DNA from 4 places in the Nitratidesulfovibrio sp. D1 genome. Region 2 is predicted to be linked to each of the others. Evidence: predicted binding sites of a transcription regulator. Region 2 holds the regulator's gene; each other region holds the start of a gene.
What was found. Region 2 encodes sigma-54, which starts transcription at its own class of promoters, with help from an activator protein. Its sites were predicted from a motif close to CTGGCACGGNNNNTGCTT; they were not measured.
Positions count from the first base shown of each region.

Region 1 (4,830 bases), on a different contig from region 2:
CTGGGTGGTGGTCATGCCGTCCACGCTGCCGTCCTCGACCGGGGAGTACAGGATCTTGCCGCCGGTGTCGGTGACCGACACCTTGTTCTTGTCCAGCCCTTCCACGGCCATGACCACCAGATTGACGATGGCCTGCACGTCCTTGGGTTCCAGCTTCTTGTTGCTGTCGCGCAGCTTCAGCACCACCGAGACGGACGGCTTCTGCTGCTCTTCGATGAACAGGCTGCGGTGCGGGATGACCAGGTGCACCCGCGCGCTCTCCACGTTGGGAAATTCCGAGATGGTGCGCGAAAGTTCGCCCTGCAGGGCGCGCTGGTAGTTGATCTTCTGCACGAAGTCGGTCTGGCCCACCTTGACCTGGTCGAAGATCTCGAAGCCGATGCCCTGGCCCACCAGGCCGCCTTCGCCGGCCACCTTCAGCCGCAGGTCGTACACCTTGTCGGCGGGCACGGTGACCGTGGCCCCGCCGTTCTCCAGCTTGTACGCCACCTTGTCGGCTTGCAGCATCTTGACGACGCGGCTGGCGTCCTCGGGCGGCAGGTTGGAGTACAGCACCCGGTAGTCCGGCTGGTTGATCCAGAACACCAAGCCGAAGAACACGGCCACGACCGCCACGCCCAGACCGGCGATGAAGATGCGCTGCGAGGTGGAAATGCGCGCCCAGAAGCCCTTGGCCTTCTGGACGACGTCTGCGAGAGCGGGAGCCATGTGTTCTTCCTCCGGAATCGTCTCTGGCGAGTGGTCTCTGGACTGCTGTGCGCTGCGTGATGCGGGGGGCTAGAGCCGGGCCCCTGGCGTGGTCGGATTTTCGTTCTCCGGCGGGAGGCACCACGCCGGGGCATTCGGATGATTCCCGTCGCCTGCCGAGGAAGCCAAGCGGTTCATGAAGGGAGCGCACTCTTCCGTGCGTGACCGAATGAACCGCGCCGGCTGACGAAGGCAGCGGCGGGAAGGGCCGAATGCCCTAGAATTGGATGCGGCTGAGTTCCTTGTACGCCTCCATGACCTTGTTCCGCACGGCGGAGGTCATGTTCACGGCAAGACCGGCCTTCTGCAGGGTGATCATCAGTTCGTGCACGTTCTGGGTTTCGCCGGACGCGAACGCCTGGATCATCTGCGACTTTTCGGTCTGCATGTCGTTGACCTTGGTCAGCGACTCGGAAAGCGTGTTGGTGAACGACCTGGCCTGGACGCCCGAGGCCGTGGGCGCGGCGGTGGCGCGGGTGGCCTGTTCGGCCTTCATGAAGTTGCCGAGGGCGTTGGAATACGCCTTCAGCCCTACTGCCTGGATGCTCATGACCGTGTCTCCCTACAGCCTAGCGACTGATTTCCAACGCTTTGGTGTACATGGCCTTCACGGTGTCGATGGTGGTCACGTTGGCCTCGTAGCCGCGCTGGGCGGTCATCAGGTTGGCCATTTCCTCCACCACGTTGATGTCCGGGTAAGAGACGAAGCCGTCCTGGTCCGCGTCGGGGTGGCCGGGCTCGTACACGCGCTTGAGGGGGCGCGAGTCGGTGGCCACGTGCATCACCCGCACGCCTTTCAGTTCGCGGTCCAGCGCGCCCTGCATGTGCTTGGAGAAGGGGTCGTCGATGTCCTGCGCCGCCATGATGGTGCTCTTGCGCCGGTAGGGACCGCCCTGCTCGGTGCGGGTGGTCTTCACGTTGGCCAGGTTCATCGAGATGATGTTCATGTTCGTGCGCTCCGCGTTGAGCGCGGAAGCGCCGATGTCGATGGCGGTCATGAAGTCCATTACTTCTGCCCTTCCTGTATGATGTTCTTGACGCCCTCGAAGTTGCCGCGAATGACGGTGGAGAGGGCGGTGTAGTGCAGCGAGTTCTTGGCCATCTTGGCCATTTCCTTGTCCAGGTTCACGCGGTCTTCGCCGTGGATGACGCGCGGCTTGGCCGCCTTTTCCCAGTCGGCGTTGAACCCGTCGGGACTGAACTCGGAGGGCATGTGGTTTTCCTCGGTGCGGGTCATCCGCCCCTTGGCGTCCAGCCCCAGCGCCGCCTGCAACTGCTTCTCGAACTCCAGTTCGCGCGGCTTGTAGCCGGGCGTCCGGACGTTGGCGATGTTGCTCATGACGACATTCTGACGCTGAAGCTGCATGTCCATGACCTTGCCGACAAGGTTCACATGCGTTTCGTACAGGCTTTTCATGCGGGATTCCTCCCCGTTCGCCCCCGGGGCGTGCGCCGCGCGGGGGGTGGTGGCCGCCGGTGCGGCCCGTGGATGCACCCCCCGTTGAGCAAGAGGCGTTCCAGTGCATGGAATTTTTTTCATTCAAAATGGTTGCATGTAAAAAGCGCCATTTTCACCGGCCCTGGCCCGCCGGAATGACGACGCCGCCCGTCCATCTCGCGGATGGCCGGGCGGCGTCGTCATCATGCAGGCCATGGCGGCAGGATTTGCCCCCCGCGCCGAACAGGGGGACGGCAAACCGGCGCTTTGTGCCCCCGCACCCGGTGGAGAGCGCGGGGCGGGCTTGGCCGCCATCCGGCTTAACGATTGTAAATACTTCTTATATGTTCATGTGTTGCGCGCTCAGCCCTGTTCCGTCAAAATGACGTGGCATGCGGTTTGCTATGCCCGTGGCGCCCACGAAAACTCCGCAGCCAGCAATGGCACGCATCGTGCTTGGCGGAGGACATGGGCACAGCTTTCCCGGGAGCGTTCGCGAAACCGACGGGCGAACCGCTCCGGCGCCGCCAGCAAAGGCGCCCGCCCCGCGCAGCGCGGGGCGACCCAGAAGCGAAATGCCTTACGGCATGGAGGGGAGAACATGAGCAACCATCTCGATTACGAAATCAACAAGGAACTGGGCGAGTGCTACCTTTTCATGGGTGACCTGGAAAAGGCTGAGGAATACTACCGCAAGGCCGCCGGAAGCAACGGCGTGCATCCGGACCCGTACCTCGGGCTCGCCACCATCGCCGTGCAGCGCGGCAACCTCGAATCGGCCCTGGTGCTGTACCGCAAGGCGGCCGCCATCGAGGCCAACGACAAGTCGCTGGCGGGCATGGGCCTGGTGGAAATGGAAACCGGCGCGCACGCCGAGGCCTTCGACCACTTCGTGGCCGCGCTGGGCATGAACCCCGGCAACCTGGTGGCCATGAACGGCCTGCTGCGCCTTGGCTACCACCTTGACCGCATCGACGAAGTGGTGGCCCACCTGCGGGCCTTCCTGGAACTTTCCCCCGAAAAGGACAACGTGCGCTTCTCGCTGGCCGGGTGCCTGATTTCCCTCGGCCGCAAGGACGAGGCGCGGGCCGAACTCGAGACCATTCTCGACCGCGCGCCCGACCACGCCGACGCCCGCGAGATGTACGCCCTGATCGGGTAGCCGCGCCTGCCGCCGCCAGGCGGCCGCCACGGCAAGATACTCCCCTCCCCATACGATTTTCCGGCCCCGACGCTGGCGCTAGGGGCCGGAAAATCACCTTTCGCCGCCATTCTGCCAACGCTCGGGCGGCGAAACGGAGCGGAAACGCAGTACGGGCGCATGGCACTCCCCGGGGGATGTGCCATGCGCCCGTATCAGTTTGATGACAACCCCGCCTCCGGCGGGAGTTGTAAAGGCACGCTCACTCCGGCGCTTCACGGCGGCAATGAATGCCGCCTGCGCCTTTGTGGCGGGCTGCCGACAAACTGCGTTTGTCAACAGCCGCAGCAGGGGTGCACGACACACTCCATGAGTGTGTCGTGCACCCCTGCTTTTTCCGGCGCGCGGGATGTGCCAGCGGAATGTGCCTACAGGTTGGCGGCGTACCAGTCGCCGGACAGGCGCAGGCCCTGGCGCACGTTGTAGACGGGCTCGAAGCCCAGCAGGGTGTGGGCGCGGCTGATGTCGGCCAGCGAGTGGCGCACGTCGCCGAAGCGGAATTCGCGGTGCACGGGTTTGGCGTCGGCGGCCTCGGGCTTGTGGCGGCTCACTTCCTCGCGGATCAGGTCGAACAGCTGGTTCAGGTCGGTGCGCTCGCCGAAGGCCACGTTGTACACCATGTTCAGGGCGGCCTCGTCGGTGGCGGTGGCGGCCAGCAGGTTGGCCTGCACGCAGTTGTCGATGTAGCAGAAGTCGCGGCTGGTCTCGCCGTCGCCGTTGATGAACACGGTCTCGCCGCGCAGCAGCGAGGCGAACCACTGCGGAATGACCGCGGCGTACGCGCCGAAGGGGTCCTGCCGCCTGCCGAACACGTTGAAGTAGCGCAGGCCGATGGCCTTCATGCCGTAGCAGGTGGCGAACACGTCGGCGTACAGTTCGTTGACGTACTTGGTCACCGCGTAGGGGGACAGCGGCTTGCCGATCTTGTCCTCGACCTTGGGCAGGGTGGGTTCGTCGCCGTAGGTGGAACTGGACGCGGCGTAGACGAAGGTCTTCACCCCGGCGTCGCGGGCGGCCACCATCATGTTCACGAAGCCCGAAATGTTGCTTTCGTTGGCCAGGATGGGATCTTCGATGGAGCGCGGCACGGAGCCCAGGGCGGCCTGGTGCAGCACGTGGTCCACGCCCCCGCACACTTCGCGGCAGTGGTCGAGGTTGCGGATGTCGCCTTCCTTGAAGCGGAAGTTGCGCCACAGGTCCGCGCCCACGATCTCGCGCACCATGTCCAGGTTCCGCTGGTAGCCGGTGGCGAAGTTGTCCAGCCCCACCACCCGCTGCCCGTGCAGCAGCAGCGTTTCCAGCAGGTTCGAGCCGATGAAGCCGGCAACCCCGGTGACGAGCCAGGTGCGGGGGGCGGCTTCCAGTTCCCGCAGCAGGGCGGTATAACGGGTCATGATGGCGTCTCCTCCCAAGGGAGTGGCGGTTTCGGATGGAATGCCTATTG
Region 1 is NZ_JBPGNZ010000007.1:162,611-167,440, forward strand. Features, by position in the region: gene fliF (flagellar basal-body MS-ring/collar protein FliF) at 1-708, opposite strand, end outside; gene fliE (flagellar hook-basal body complex protein FliE) at 965-1,297, opposite strand; gene flgC (flagellar basal body rod protein FlgC) at 1,317-1,754, opposite strand; gene flgB (flagellar basal body rod protein FlgB) at 1,754-2,164, opposite strand; gene ACR4XJ_RS14585 (tetratricopeptide repeat protein) at 2,787-3,347, shown strand; gene ACR4XJ_RS14590 (NAD-dependent epimerase/dehydratase family protein) at 3,755-4,780, opposite strand.
Region 1: the regulator sigma-54 is predicted to act here: its motif matches at 2,251-2,268, upstream of flgB (flagellar basal body rod protein FlgB).

Region 2 (4,830 bases):
GCGCGGCAACGACGGGGTGTCGCTGCTGCTCATGCCGCGCGCCGATGCAAGGGCCGGGCAGGGCGCGGCGCAGCCCAAGGCCGCGCCGCAGGGCGCTTCCAAGCCAACCAAGCAGGAGTCCAAGCAATGAAATATACCGGCATCCGCTCCACGCTGTGCGTGGCGCTGCTGTTGACCTTTTCGGCATTCACCGTGGCCCCTGCCGTCGCGGCCGACGCCAAGTCGGGCAGCGCCGTGCGGCCCGCGCGCAATGACGTGCCCACCGCCGTCAAGTCCGACCGCATGCAGTACGACGCCAAGGGCCAGGTGGTGGTCTTCGAGGGCACCGTGTACGTGCAGCGCCCCGACTTCGAGATGTGGGCCGACCGCATCACCCTGCACCTCAAGAAGAAGGCCGCCAGGTCCGGCAAGGACAACGCCGGGGGCGACGCGGCCCAGGGTGGCCAGTCAGGCCAATCAGGAATATCGGGGATGGACGCGGGCGAGATCGACCGCATCGTGGCCGAGCGCAACGTGCGCATGAAGCGCGAGAACCGCACCGGCGAATGCGAGAAGGCCACCTACACCGTGGACACCGCCGTGCTGGTCATGGAAGGTAACCCCGTGCTGCACGAGGGCGACAACAGCATCAAGGGCGAGGTCATCACCTTCTACACCCGCGAGAACCGCAGCGAAGTGCGCGGCTCGTCCACCAAGCGGGTGCAGGCGGTGTTCACCTCGTCCGGCGACGTGAACCCCTTCGGCGAGTCCAAGGACAACGGCAAGGATGCCGCCAAGGACAATGCCAAGGCCAAGGGGGCGGCCCAGTGACCTCGGTGCTGCGCGGAGAGGACCTGCACAAGCAGTTCGGCCAGCGCGAGGTGGTGCGCGGCGTCTCGCTGTCCGTGACCCAGGGCGAGACCGTGGGACTGCTGGGCCCCAACGGCGCGGGCAAGACCACCACTTTCTACATGCTCATCGGCATCATCAAGCCCACTGCGGGAAGGGTGGAGCTTGACGGCCGCGACATCGCCGACTGGCCCCTGCACGAGCGGGCCCGGGTGGGGCTGAGCTACCTGCCGCAGGAAAGCTCCATCTTCCGGCGGCTCACGGTGCGCCAGAACCTGCAAATGATCCTGGAGCACACCGGGCTTTCCAAGGCCGGGCAGAAGGAACGCTCGGACATGCTGCTGGCGGACTTCGGCATCACCCACCTGGCCGATTCCGTGGCCATGCACCTGTCCGGCGGCGAACGGCGTCGCCTGGAGATCGCGCGGTCCATGATCCGCGAGCCCAAGTTCATCCTGCTGGACGAACCCTTCGCGGGCATCGACCCGCTGGCCGTGGACGACATCCAGCAACTGATCACCGGCCTGCGCGACCGGGGCATCGGGGTGCTCATCTCCGACCACAACGTGCGCGAAACCCTGCACATCTGCGACCGGGCCTACCTTGTGCACCAGGGCGAGGTGATCCTGGAGGGCACGCCCGCGCACATCGTGGACAACCCGCGCGCGCGGGACGTGTATCTGGGCGAAGGATTCTCCCTGTAGCGGGCCTGGGCATGCATCGTACGCCAGCGGCGTCCTCCGGTTTCCGGGGGTCGCCGTTTTCGTTTGTCTGACAGGGGGTTGCGCGCATGCGCAATGTTGACCCGCGAATCGGCGACAGCGGTTGCATACTTCTTGCTTCTGTGGCATGGTTCACCTAACCTCTTGGGGAAGGGAACACATTTTCACTGTGGGCCGTTTCTTGCTTGACGCCGCGCGCCGCGTCGCGTCGTCATCTCGTTCGGCCTCAACGCAAGGTGCATAGGGCCTCGAAAGGTCCAGGGGTTGTCCACGCATGGCATTGGAACTCAGACAACAGCTCAAGCTCACCCAGCAACTGGTGATGACGCCGCAACTGCAACAGGCCATCCGGCTGTTGCAGCTTTCGCGGCTGGAGCTTGTCGAGACGGTGCAGCAGGAACTGCTGGAAAACCCGTTTCTGGAGGAAACCCAGGACGAGGGACCGCTGGCCGAGACGCCCGACCAGCGTGACGCCGCCAGCGATCCCGCCACCGCCGCAGATGCCGCCTACGACCGCGAGATTGCCCGCGAGGCCGATTGGGAGGACTACCTGGGCGACTTCGCCAGCACCAGCCGCCAGTCCACGGTGCGCGAATCGGAACTGCCGGAGGAGATGACCTCGTTCGAGGCGCGCTACGCCGCCAAGCCTTCGCTGGAAGGGCACCTGATGTGGCAGTTGCGCCTGTCCTCGCTTACCGAGCGCCAGAAGGACATCGGCGAGGTGATCATCGGCAACATCGCCTCGTCCGGCTACCTGCACGCCACCCTCGACGAAATTGCCGAGATGGCGGGCGTGGCCCCGGCCGAGGTGGAGCCGGTGCTGCACGCCCTGCAACGCTTCGACCCCGTGGGCGTGGCCGCCCGCACCGCGCAGGAATGTCTGCTGGTGCAGATAGAAATGCTGGGCTACACGCGCGACAAGGTGCTGGTGGAACTGGTGCGCGACCACCTGGAAGACCTTGAGAAGCGCCGCTACAAGCCGCTGTTGCGCAAGTTCCGCCTGACCATGGAGGACCTGAAGGAATACCTGGACCTCATCCAGACCCTGGACCCCATGCCCGGCGCCAGCTACGGCGGGAGCGACCCGCAGTTCGTCAGCCCCGACGTGTACGTCTACAGGTACGACGACGACTTCATCATCATGCTCAACGAGGACGGCCTGCCGCACCTGCAACTGAGCACCATGTACGAGCGGTCCGCCGCGGCGGCCGCGTCGGCGGGCGAGCGCGAATATTTCCAGGAAAAGATGCGCTCGGCATCGTGGCTCATCAAGAGCCTGTACCAGCGCCAGCGCACGCTGTACAAGGTGGTGGAATCCATCGTGAAGTACCAGCGGGGCTTTTTCGAGGACGGGGTTTCGCGCCTGAAGCCGCTCATCCTCAAGGACATCGCCGACGACATCGGCATGCACGAATCCACGGTCAGCCGCATCACCACCAGCAAGTACGTGGCCACCCCGCACGGCATCGTGGAGTTGAAGTTCTTCTTCAACAGCGCGCTGGAACTGGACGACGGCAGCCAGGTGGGTTCCGAGAGCGTGAAGGCGCTGATCAAGAAGCTGATCGGCGGCGAAGACCCCAAGGAACCCCTGAGCGACGAGCGCATCGGCGAAATTCTGAAGGAACAGCTCAAAGTCAATATTGCCCGCAGGACCGTTGCGAAGTATCGTACTGCCATGGACATTCCCTCCTCTTCCAAGCGGAAGGAACTGTTCTGACGGCCCGTGCCCCCGCGCCCGACCCGGCGACCAGGGGGGCACCCGTCGCCGGCGGCGCATCCGGCAGCCGCACCCCGCGTGCGGGCCGCGCGCCGCATTCCCCCTCTCACCACTGGAGGAGCGTATGAACATCGCCTTCACCTTCAAGAACTTCGAACCCTCCGACCACCTGAAGAAGTACGCCCGCCGCCGTCTTGAAAAGCTTGGCCGGTTCGTCGGCAAGTCCGCCCTGGACATGCAGGTGAACCTTTCCGTCGACAAGTTCCGCCACAAGGCGGAAGTGCAGATGGCCGGCGACGGGTTCACCCTGTCCGCCGTCGAGCAGTCCGAAGACATGTACGCCACCATCGACCTGGTGCTGGAAAAGCTGGATTCGCAGCTGCGCAAGCAGGTGGAAAAGCAGAAGGACCGCCGCCGCTCCGTCCAGTCCGAAAAGGTGGGCAAGGGCATCGACGTGTTCACCTTCAGCACCATGGGCGAAGGCGAGGACCGCACCATCGTCGGCACCGACCACTTCGCCCCCAAGCCCATGCACGTGGACGAGGCGGCCATGCAGCTCGACCAGGGCGACAACGAATTCTTGGTGTTCCTGAACGCCGAAGTGGAACGCGTGAACATCATCTACCGGCGTCGCAACGGCGATTTCGGCCTTATCGATCCGGTCGTCTAGGCGTCATACATGAGGCTTTCGGAGTATCTTCACGATGATCTGATCCTGCCCGAGCTCTCCGCCGGCACCAAGAAGGAAGTGCTGGCGGAACTCGTGCAGGCCGTGGTGCGGCGGCATCCCGAAGTGGATGCCGCCGTTGCGCTGGGCGTGCTGCAGGACCGCGAGGGCCTGGGCACCACCGGCATCGGCGACGGGGTGGCCATCCCCCACGGCAAGCTGGCGTCCATCGGCGACATCGTGGTGGCCGTGGGGCGCAGCGTGCCCGGCCTGGACTTCGACGCGCTGGACATGAAGCCCTGCCACCTCTTTTTCCTGGTGCTGGCCCCGGAGCAGGTGGCGGGCATGCACCTGCGCATCCTGGCCCACATCTCGCGCCTGCTGAAGGACCCGCAGTTCCGCCGCGCCATGCTCGAGGCGCCGGACGGCGAGGCCTTCCGGGCCATCATGCGGACCACCTGATCCGTGACGCGTGACCCATGACGCGGGCACGCCGGAACGGCGGGGCAGGGCGGTCCTTGGCCGCACCGTCCGCCGTCAGGCCGTAACGCGCATGCTCCACCTGTAACCGCCAGCGTACATCGCAGCGCCCACCGCAACGGCATCCGGCACGGGCCGCCCGAGGAGTCCGCCATGCCCACCAAGGCCACGCCGTCCGACATATCACCCGCCCAGGCGGAGTCCGACGCCGTATCCGTCCCGCTTCCGGCCACCGGCAAAGGCCCGGAAGCACGCGGAGACGCGGCGGCCGAGGCGGGCAGCCCGGTGGCCGCCGCCGACTTTCCCGTCATCATCGTCACCGGGCTGTCCGGCGCGGGCAAGAGCACGGTGCTCAACGTGCTGGAAGACCTGCGCTATTTCACGGTGGACGGCCTGCCCGCCACCCTGGCCCCGCA
Region 2 is NZ_JBPGNZ010000002.1:100,008-104,837, reverse strand. Features, by position in the region: gene lptC (LPS export ABC transporter periplasmic protein LptC) at 1-130, shown strand, start outside; gene ACR4XJ_RS03645 (LptA/OstA family protein) at 127-810, shown strand; gene lptB (LPS export ABC transporter ATP-binding protein) at 807-1,532, shown strand; gene rpoN (RNA polymerase factor sigma-54) at 1,825-3,267, shown strand; gene hpf (ribosome hibernation-promoting factor, HPF/YfiA family) at 3,392-3,937, shown strand; gene ACR4XJ_RS03625 (PTS sugar transporter subunit IIA) at 3,947-4,396, shown strand; gene rapZ (RNase adapter RapZ) at 4,700-4,830, shown strand, end outside.

Region 3 (4,830 bases), on a different contig from region 2:
GGTGAACCCCGGCCAGCACTTCCGGGTGCGGGTGGGCAAGATCCACCCCCTGAACAACGAAATCCAGATACTGGACGCGGAAGAAGAGTGACGGCATTGTGATCCCGGCGGGCGCCGCGCCCCGGCAGGGACGACGCGCCCGGCCCCCGGTGGCCGCCACCACGACATTCCACCCACCCAGCCCCCGCAGGAGGCACGATCATGATGGGTAACCTGCTTTGGATCGCCATCGCCTACGTCATGGGCTCCATCCCCTTCGGGCTGGTGTTCGCCCGCACCTTCTGCGGGGTGGACCCGCGCACCGGCGGCAGCCGCAACGTGGGGGCCACCAACGTGGCCCGGCTGTGCGGCGCCAAATGGGGCGTGGCCACCCTGGTCTGCGACGCGCTGAAGGGCGCGCTGCCCGTGGCCATCGCCCTGTCGTTCAGCGATTCCACGTTGTTCCACAGCCTGACGGCGCTGGCCGCCCTGCTGGGCCACCTGCATTCCTGCTTCCTGGGCTTCAAGGGGGGCAAGGCGGTGGCCACCACGGTGGGCGTGTTCATTCCGCTGGCCTTCTGGCAACTGGTGCTGGCGGGCATCGCCTGCCTGCTGGTCATCTGGCGCTCGGGCTTCGTCTCGCTGGGCTCGCTGACCCTGGTCACGGCCCTGCCCGTGTTCCTGCTGATCTACGGCAAGTGGAAGCTGCTGCCGCTGGCGCTGGTGGTCATGGCCCTGGTGTACTGGAGCCACCGCGAGAACATCGGGCGGCTGGCGCGCGGCGAGGAAAAACCCTGGCAGAAGAAGCACCATGACGCGGCAGGCAGCGGTTGCGACCCCGCTCCGGCCGATCCGGCAGGCGGGCAGGCCCCCTGCGGGTGCGGCTGCGCCGCGCACGGCCCCGAAGGCCGCGCGGAACCCGCCTCCGCGCCGGAGAAGTAGTTTTTCGGGCCTCGCGCCCCGGCATGCCCCGCGCATGACGGCGCGACGCCGCAACATGACCGCAGTGCACGATTCCAAGGAGACCGGCCCCATGCCCAGTTCCATGTCCAGCCACGACTTTCCGTCCGCGCGCACGCGGATGGAGTACGTCTGCCTCGGCTGCGGAGAGCGCCGCGGCATCGACGAACTGCTGTACACCTGCCCCGGCTGCGGCGGGGTGTACCTGCTCGAAGACCTCGATTTCGACAGGCTGGCGGCCCTGCGCACCGGGCCTGAATGGCGCGCCCTGTTCGACGCCCGCGCCGCCACCCGCACCACCGCCCTGCGCGGCATCTTCCGCTTCTATGAGCTGATGGCCCCGGTGCTGGAAGAAGAGGATATCGTGTACCTGGGCGAGGGCAACACCCCCATCGTGGAGGCGGCCCCCGCCCTGCGCGACGCCGTGGGCATCCCCTTCGCCTTCAAGAACGACGGGCAGAACCCCAGCGCATCGTTCAAGGACCGGGGCATGGCCTGCGCGTTCAGCTACCTGAAGGCGCTGGTGCGCAAGCACGGCTGGGACGAGGTGCTCACCGTGTGCGCCTCCACCGGCGACACCTCCGCCGCCGCCGCGCTGTACGCCTCGTACGTGGGCGGGCCGGTGAAGTCGGTGGTGCTGCTGCCCCACGGCAAGGTCACCCCGCAGCAGCTTTCGCAGCCGCTGGGCAGCGGGGCCACGGTGCTGGAGATTCCCGGCGTGTTCGACGACTGCATGAAGGTGGTCGAACACCTGGCCGAAAACTACCGGGTGGCCCTGCTGAATTCCAAGAACAGCTGGCGCATCCTGGGCCAGGAATCCTACGCCTTCGAGGTGGCCCAGTGGTACGGCTGGGACATGAAGGGCCGGTGCGTGTTCGTGCCCATCGGCAACGCGGGCAACATCACCGCGGTCATGGCGGGCTTCCTGAAGCTGCTGCGCCTCGGCGTCATCGACGGCCTGCCCCGGGTCATCGGCGTGCAGTCGCACCATGCCGACCCGGTGTGGCGCTACTACAGCCAGCCGGACCCGGCGAAACGCAGCTACGCCCCCGTCACCGTGCAGCCCAGCGTGGCCCAGGCCGCCATGATCGGCAACCCGGTGTCCTTCCCCCGCGTGAAGGCGCTGGCCGACAGGTTCATCGCGGAGGGCGGCGAGCGCGCCTTCTCCGTGGTGCAGGTGACCGAGCAGGAGATCATGGACGCCATGATCCGGGGCAACCGCCACGGGCACATCGCCTGCACCCAGGGCGGCGAATGCCTGGCCGGGCTGATCAAGGCCAGGGAGCTGGGCCTGGTCTCGCCCGACGAGCACGCCGTGCTCGACGCCACGGCGCACAGCCTGAAGTTCGCGGGCTTCCAGGACATGTACTTCACCAACAGTTTCCCGCCCGAGTACGGCGTGACCCCGGACCCCGCCCTTGCCAACGCGCCCGCGCTGGTGGTCAGCCCCGAGGACAAGGCCCGCCTGTCGCCCGAGGCGTACACCCTGGCCGCCGCCGAGGCCGTGGTGGCCCGGCTGGGCCTGGCGAGAAAGGCGTAACGCCGCCACGCGGAGCCACGCGTCCCGCGGGTTTCCGACACATCCGCGAATACGGCGCGGCGCACGGAAGAACTCCGTGCGCCGCGCTTTTCATGCATGCCCCCGCCGTCTCCGGCGGTGTGCTGCCGGACAAGGCCCGCAGATGGCGATGCATTTTTGCGACGCCGCCGCCTTGTGCCATTCTGCACAATTTCCTTCATCACACTGAAATACAATGGAAACGCTTCAAGACCGGCGCATTTCTGCAACGTTCCGCATGGTGGCCCCGGCTCGCCGCGCGGTCACGAAAGAATTTCAATACGCCGGATTCACTTTCTTTCCGCAGGTGGCACGCTCGATGCTTAGGCCATCGCAGTTCATGCATGTGCCGTGCATTCGCAGCCAACCTCACACGGGCCATGCCCCGGGAGAACCCTGATGACCACCTGCTGCCTGTCCCCCCAGGAAGTGCGCCTGCAGAACCCGGAACCGGACAAGACCGGGCGCGAGCGCGTCTACTCCATTCTCGAGACCTTCCAGTACCAGGTTCCGTTCATCGACGTGGAGCGCGCCCGCTACTTCACCGAGTCCATGCGCGCCACCGAGGGCCAGTTGCTGGCCCTGCGCTGGGCCAAGGCGCTGAAGAACTGCGCCGAGAAGATGACCGTGTACATCACCCCCGGCCAGCTCATCGCGGGTCGGGCCGGACAGTTCGGCCGCTACGGCATCCTGTACCCGGAAATCGACGGCGACTTCTACGGCGTGGTCATGCGCGACCTGCCGAACCGCGCCAAGAGCCCGTTCCGCATCTCGGACGCGGACATCGCCATCATTCTCGACGAAATCGCCCCCTACTGGGAAGGCAAGACCTACCACGAGCACCTCAACGGCGCCCTGCCCGAAGAGTTGCGCAACGTCACCTACACCGACGCCTCGGGCCTGAAGTCCAAGTTCGTGGTCAGCGAGACCTCGTCCTACCGTTCCGCCCTGCAATGGGTGCACGACTACGAAAAGGTGCTCACGCGCGGCATGCTGGACATCAAGGCCGAAATGCTGGCCCGCATGGCGCGGCTGGACCCGGACAGCCCCATCGACAACCGGGAGAAGAAGCCCTTCCTGGAAGCCATGGTCATCGTGTGCGACGCCTTCATGATCTGGGCCGGACGCCACGCCGACCTCGCCCGCGCGCAGGCCGCCGCCGAAAGGAACCCCGCGCGCAAGCGGGAACTGCTGCGCCTTGCCGCCATCTGCGACCACGTGCCCGCCCATCCCGCGCGCACCTTTCACGAGGCCGTGCAATCGCAATGGTTCGTGCAGATGTTCTCGCGCATCGAGCAGAAGTCCAGCGCCATCATCTCCAACGGGCGCATGGACCAGTACTTCCACCCCTACTACGCGAAAGACCTTGCCGAGGGCCGCATCACCGAGGAAGGCGCCATGGAGCTTCTGGAGTGCATGTGGGTGGAGATGGCGCAGTTCATCGACCTGTACATCAACCCCACCGGCAACGAATTCAACGAAGGCTACGCCCACTGGGAGGCCGTGACCATCGGCGGCCAGACCCCGGACGGCAAGGACGCCACCAACGACCTGACCTACCTGTTCCTGCGCTCCAAGCGCGAATTCCCGCTGAACTACCCGGACCTGGCCGCCCGCATCCACTCCCGCTCGCCGGAACGCTTCCTGTACGAGGTGGCCGAGACCATCAAGGACGGCTCCGGCTTTCCCAAACTGATCAACGACGAGGAAGTGATTCCGCTGTACGTGGCCAAGGGCGCGCCCTTCCGTGACGCCCTGGACTACGCCGTGTCGGGCTGCACCGAGGCGCGCATGCCCAACCGCGACACCTACACCTCCGGCTGCGTGTACATCAACTTCGCCACGGCCATGGAAATGACCATGCACAACGGGCGGATGCTGAAGTACGGGCAGGACGACCTGATCGGCCTGGAAACCGGCGACCCCGCCACCTTCGCCACCTGGGAACAATTCTGGGAAGCCTACAAGGCCCAGCACATGAACCTGCTGTCCAAGGCCTTCACCCAGCAGTACGTGGTGGACTGCCTGCGGCCGCAGCACTTCGCCTCGCCCTTTGCCTCGGTGCTGCACGACCTGTGCGTGGAGGACTGCAAGGACCTGCAATCGCCGAAGATCGCGGGCGGCGTGGACTTCTCGTACTTCGAATTCCTGGGCTACGGCACGGTGGTGGATTCGCTGGCCGCCGTGAAGAAGCTGGTGTTCGAGGAGAAGAAGGTGGCCATGGCCGACCTGGTGGCCGCGCTGCGGAACGACTTCGAAGGCTGCGAACCCCTGCGCGCCCTGATGCGCTCGGCCCCCTGCTACGGCAACAACAACCCGTACGCCGACGCCAT
Region 3 is NZ_JBPGNZ010000003.1:136,745-141,574, reverse strand. Features, by position in the region: gene ACR4XJ_RS06345 (ribonuclease catalytic domain-containing protein) at 1-91, shown strand, start outside; gene plsY (glycerol-3-phosphate 1-O-acyltransferase PlsY) at 205-921, shown strand; gene thrC (threonine synthase) at 1,025-2,479, shown strand; gene hpsG ((2S)-3-sulfopropanediol dehydratase) at 2,897-4,830, shown strand, end outside.
Region 3: the regulator sigma-54 is predicted to act here: its motif matches at 2,805-2,822, upstream of hpsG ((2S)-3-sulfopropanediol dehydratase).

Region 4 (4,830 bases), on a different contig from region 2:
CATCCGCAAGATCAACGCCGACGGCACCACGGTGTTCCTGGTGGAGCAGAACGCCAACCAGGCCCTGAAGATCGCCCATCGCGCCTACGTCATGGAAACCGGGCGCATCACCCTGGAAGACACGGCGGCCAACCTGCTGGTGAACGAGGACGTGAAAAAGGCCTACCTCGGCATGTAGCCGGGGCGGCCGGAAGATTCGGCCTCGTGCGCGGGGCGTTTGCATTGCCTGGCGTGGGCGGTCCTTTCCGAAAGGGGAGGGCCGCTCTTTTTTCGTGCGCCGCGTGCGGTCGCGGCTACGCGGGCAACGGGCCGGGGAGAAGCGCTGCCAGAGGACCGGCTGCCCCCGCCACCCCCGCCACGTGAACCAGTTCCGCCGGGGTCAGCGGACGGCGCAGGGTGGCGGAAAGCTCGCGCACCGCCTCGACGATGGCGGGCAGCGCAGGGGGCGGCGGCAGGATGGACAATTCGGCCAGGGCGGCGGCCACGGCGGCCGCGCCGCTCTTGCGGCCCACGCCCAACCGGCGGCTGCCGCCCACCAGGTCCGGCGGAAACGGCTCGAACAGGCTGGGGTCGCGCCGCACGCCGTGGGCATGCAGCCCGCTTTCCACGGCGAAGATGTCGCGCCCGGCCACGGGCCAGTGGCGCGGCACGGACAGGGACGCGGCCTGGGCCACGTGGCCGCACAGGCCGGGCAGGGGAGAAAGGTCGAACCGGGCCCGGCCGCGCACCACCAGGGCGGCGGCCAGTTCTTCCAGCCGGGCCACCCCGGCCCGCTCGCCAAGGCCCAGTATGGACACGTCGGCGCAATCCGCCCCGCACTCCAGGGCGGTGAGCGCGTTGGCCGTGGCCATGCCGCAGTCGTTGTGGAAATGGGCGCCGATGGACACCCGGCGCGCGCGCGGGGCCGTGCCGCCGTGGCAGGCCGCGTCCAGCGCGGCGCGCAGCCCGCGCACCACCTCCGCCACCTCCAGCGGGGTGAACAGCCCCACCGTGTCGCTCAGGCGCACCCGGTGCGCCCCGTGCGCGGCGGCATGGCGCGCCACGGCGGACACGAAGTCGCGGTCCGCGCGCGAGGCGTCCTCCATGCCCACGGTCACGTGGTCGATGCCCAGGGCGCGCGCCTCGGCCAGGGTGGCTGCCAGCAGGTCGAGCAGGGCGGGCCTGCCCACGCCCAGCCGCCGGGCCAGATGCGCGTCGGAAACGGGCACGCCCACGCACACTCGCCGCGCCCCGCAGGCCGCGGCGGCGCGCAGGTCTTCCGGGCGGCAACGGCACCATGCGGCGGCGGCAAGGCCGGGGGCCACGCGGGCCGCCAGGGCCAGCATGTCCCCGAGGTCCTCGCGCCCGGCCCAGCCCACCTCGGCCTCCGGCACGCCCACGGCCGCAAGGCCGCGCAGGATGCGCTCCCGGTCCGCCATGGACAGGTAGGTGCCGAAGGACTGTTCCCCTTCGCGCAGGGTGGTGTCGAGCAGCATGGGGCCTCCGTGTAGATAGGCGGAGCCGCCCCGCCCGCGCGGGTCGCGGCGGAGAAAGGGGGCGGGGCGGACCTCCGCGTGAACCGGTGCGCCTCCCTCATTGCATTGTCGGTGCCAATCCTGTGCGATCCTGTGCCAATCCGGGGCCAACCCGCACCGGCGAGGGGGCCGGCACGGGTTTTTCCTTCGGCGTGCCGGTCGTTTCGCCCTGTATCGTGCTGCCCCCCCGCCCGGCTGTCCATGGACCGCGCCCCGGCCATCCCGCGTCATGTCGCGGACCACGTATTTGTCGCATGCGACAAAATGGTCGCTGCATGCGTGTAGCGTCCCGTGCGCGAAGCCCTGGTCCTCCACCCTGAAAACCGCTGTCATGCCGGATTGTTGGCGCAAATGGCCCGCACTGGCACGGGGTTTGCCCTATGCGTGTCGTTGCATGGGCACGCCAGTCACGGCGAACGCACCCCGGCCAATCCAACACCCCGGCCGGGCGTGAATCTTCAGGAGGATATCATGAGAAAGGTGGCCATCTACGGCAAGGGCGGCATCGGCAAGTCCACGACCACGCAGAACACCGTCGCGGGTCTCGCGGAAGCCCTGGGCCGCAAGGTCATGGTCGTGGGCTGCGACCCCAAGGCCGACTCCACCCGCCTGCTGCTGGGCGGCCTGGCCCAGAAGTCGGTGCTCGACACCCTGCGGGACGAGGGCGAGGACGTGGAACTCGATGATATCCGCAAGCAGGGCTACTCCACCACCCTCTGCGTGGAATCGGGCGGTCCCGAACCGGGCGTGGGCTGTGCGGGGCGCGGCATCATCACCTCCATCAATATGCTGGAATCCCTCGGCGCGTACGAGGAAGACCAGAAGCTGGACTACGTGTTCTACGACGTGCTCGGCGACGTGGTGTGCGGCGGCTTCGCCATGCCCATCCGCGACGGCAAGGCCGAGGAAATCTACATCGTGTGTTCCGGCGAGATGATGGCCATGTACGCGGCCAACAACATCTGCAAGGGCATCATGAAGTACGCCGAATCGGGCGCGGTGCGCCTTGGCGGCCTCATCTGCAACTCGCGCAACGTGGACAACGAAAAGGAAATGATCGAGGAACTGGCCCGCAAGATCGGCACCCAGATGATCTACTTCGTCCCGCGCGACAACCAGGTGCAGCGCGCCGAAATCCACCGCCAGACCGTCATCGAGTTCTCCCCCGAACACGGGCAGGCCCAGCACTACCGCAACCTGGCGAAAGCCATCGACGAGAACAAGATGTTCGTGGTGCCGAAGCCCCTCCAGATCGCGGAACTGGAAAAGCTGCTGATGGATTACGGCCTGTTCGAAGCCTAGGCCGGTTCCGAACTGTTCTTCCGCCCGTCGGCTGCGTCAAACATCGTCTGGCATTCCGGTCGAATACGATAAGAGTATGCTCCCTCCATGCCAGACTCGTTTTCCTTGCCGACGAACGGAATTCCTCGTTCGGAAACAGCGCCTGATGAGAACCCAACAGACGACTGCCACCAAATCTGAAGGAGAACGGCGATGATGATCATGGTTCGTGCCATCGTGAGACCCGAAAAATCCGACGACGTGCTGGCCGCCCTCATGGCCGCCGGTTTCCCGGCCGTGACCAAGATGTCCGTGGCCGGGCGCGGCAAGCAGCGCGGCATCAAGATCGGCGAGATCACCTACGACGAGATTCCCAAGACCCTGCTGATCAGCGTGGTGAAGGCCGGCGAGAAGCAGTTCGTCATCGACACCATCATGCACGCGGCCCGCACCGGCGCCAAGGGCGCCTTCGGCGACGGCAAGATCTTCGTCACCCCGGTGGAAGAGGTCTACACCATCAGCTCCGGCGTGAAGGAACCCGATGTCGAGGAGGCCGCCGCATGAAGGAGATCATGGCCGTAGTGCGCCTGAACAAGATGAACCAGACCAAGAAGGCGCTGACCGAGGCGGGCGTGAACGGCTTCTACGCCCACGAGGCCTTCGGCCGGGGCAAGGGGCTGGTCAGCAGCGACCTGCTGGAAGGCGCCAGGGAAGGGTTCGAAGAGGCCGTGGAACTGCTCGGCGAAAAGGGCAGGCTGTATTCCAAGCGCGTGGTCACCGTGGTGGTGCCCGACGACCAGGTCGGCGATGTGGTCGAGGCCCTCATCAAGGCAAACCAGACGGGCAAGCCCGGCGACGGCAAGATCTTCGTCACCGCCGTTCCGGAAGCCCACCGTGTGAGAACCGCCGAGCACGGCGATAAAGCCATACTCTAGCGGTCAGGAGAGGACACCATGGCACTGAAGCACAAGAGCATCCCGGACGTCGCGACCGTCAAGGAAGAACTGCTCAGGAAGTATCCCACCAAGGTCGCCCGCAAGCGCGCCAAGCAGATCGTCATCAACGACGTGAAGGACGGCGACGTGGTGCCCGAGGTGCAGGCCAACGTGCGCACCACCCCCGGCATCATCACCATGCGCGGCTGCACCTACGCGGGGTGCAAGGGCGTCATCCTGGGCCCCACCCGCGACATCGTGAACATCACGCACGGGCCCATCGGCTGCGGGTTCTACTCGTGGCTCACCCGCCGCAACCAGACCAAGGCCCCGTTCGATTCGTCCGAGAACTTCATGCCCTACGCCTTCTCCACGGACATGCAGGACGAGGACATCATCTTCGGCGGCGAAAAGAAGCTGGCGGCGGCCATCCAGGAGGCCTACGACACCTTCCACCCCAAGGCCATTGCCATCTTCGCCACCTGTCCCGTGGGCCTCATCGGCGACGACATCCACGCCGTGGCCCGCAAGATGAAGGAGAAGCTCGGCATCAACATCTTCGCCTTCAGCTGCGAAGGGTACAAGGGCGTCTCGCAGTCCGCCGGGCACCACATCGCCAACAACCAGATATTCACCCACGTGGTGGGCGAGGACGATACCCCCAAGCTCGGCGACTACAAGATCAACATGCTGGGCGAGTACAACATCGGCGGCGACGCCTTCGAACTGGAGCGCGTGCTGGAAAAGTGCGGCATCACCCTGGTGTCCACCTTCAGCGGCAACTCCACCTACGAGCAGTTCGCCACCGCCCACCAGGCCGACCTCAACGCCGTCATGTGCCACCGGTCCATCAACTACGTGGCCGAAATGATGGAGACCAAGTACGGCATCCCGTGGATCAAGGTGAACTTCATCGGGGCCGAATCCTCCGCCAAGTCGCTGCGCAAGATCGCCCAGTACTTCGGCGACAAGCAGCTCATCGACCGGGTGGAAGCGGTCATCGCCGAGGAAATGCCCGCCGTGCACGCAGCCCTGGAAGACGTGCGGCCCTTCACCGAGGGCAAGACGGCCATGCTGTTCGTGGGCGGCTCGCGCGCCCA
Region 4 is NZ_JBPGNZ010000001.1:529,797-534,626, reverse strand. Features, by position in the region: gene ACR4XJ_RS02245 (ABC transporter ATP-binding protein) at 1-178, shown strand, start outside; gene ACR4XJ_RS02240 (homocitrate synthase/isopropylmalate synthase family protein) at 294-1,475, opposite strand; gene nifH (nitrogenase iron protein) at 1,986-2,816, shown strand; gene ACR4XJ_RS02230 (hypothetical protein) at 2,813-3,019, opposite strand; gene ACR4XJ_RS02225 (P-II family nitrogen regulator) at 3,009-3,359, shown strand; gene ACR4XJ_RS02220 (P-II family nitrogen regulator) at 3,356-3,730, shown strand; gene nifD (nitrogenase molybdenum-iron protein alpha chain) at 3,749-4,830, shown strand, end outside.
Region 4: the regulator sigma-54 is predicted to act here: its motif matches at 1,876-1,893, upstream of nifH (nitrogenase iron protein).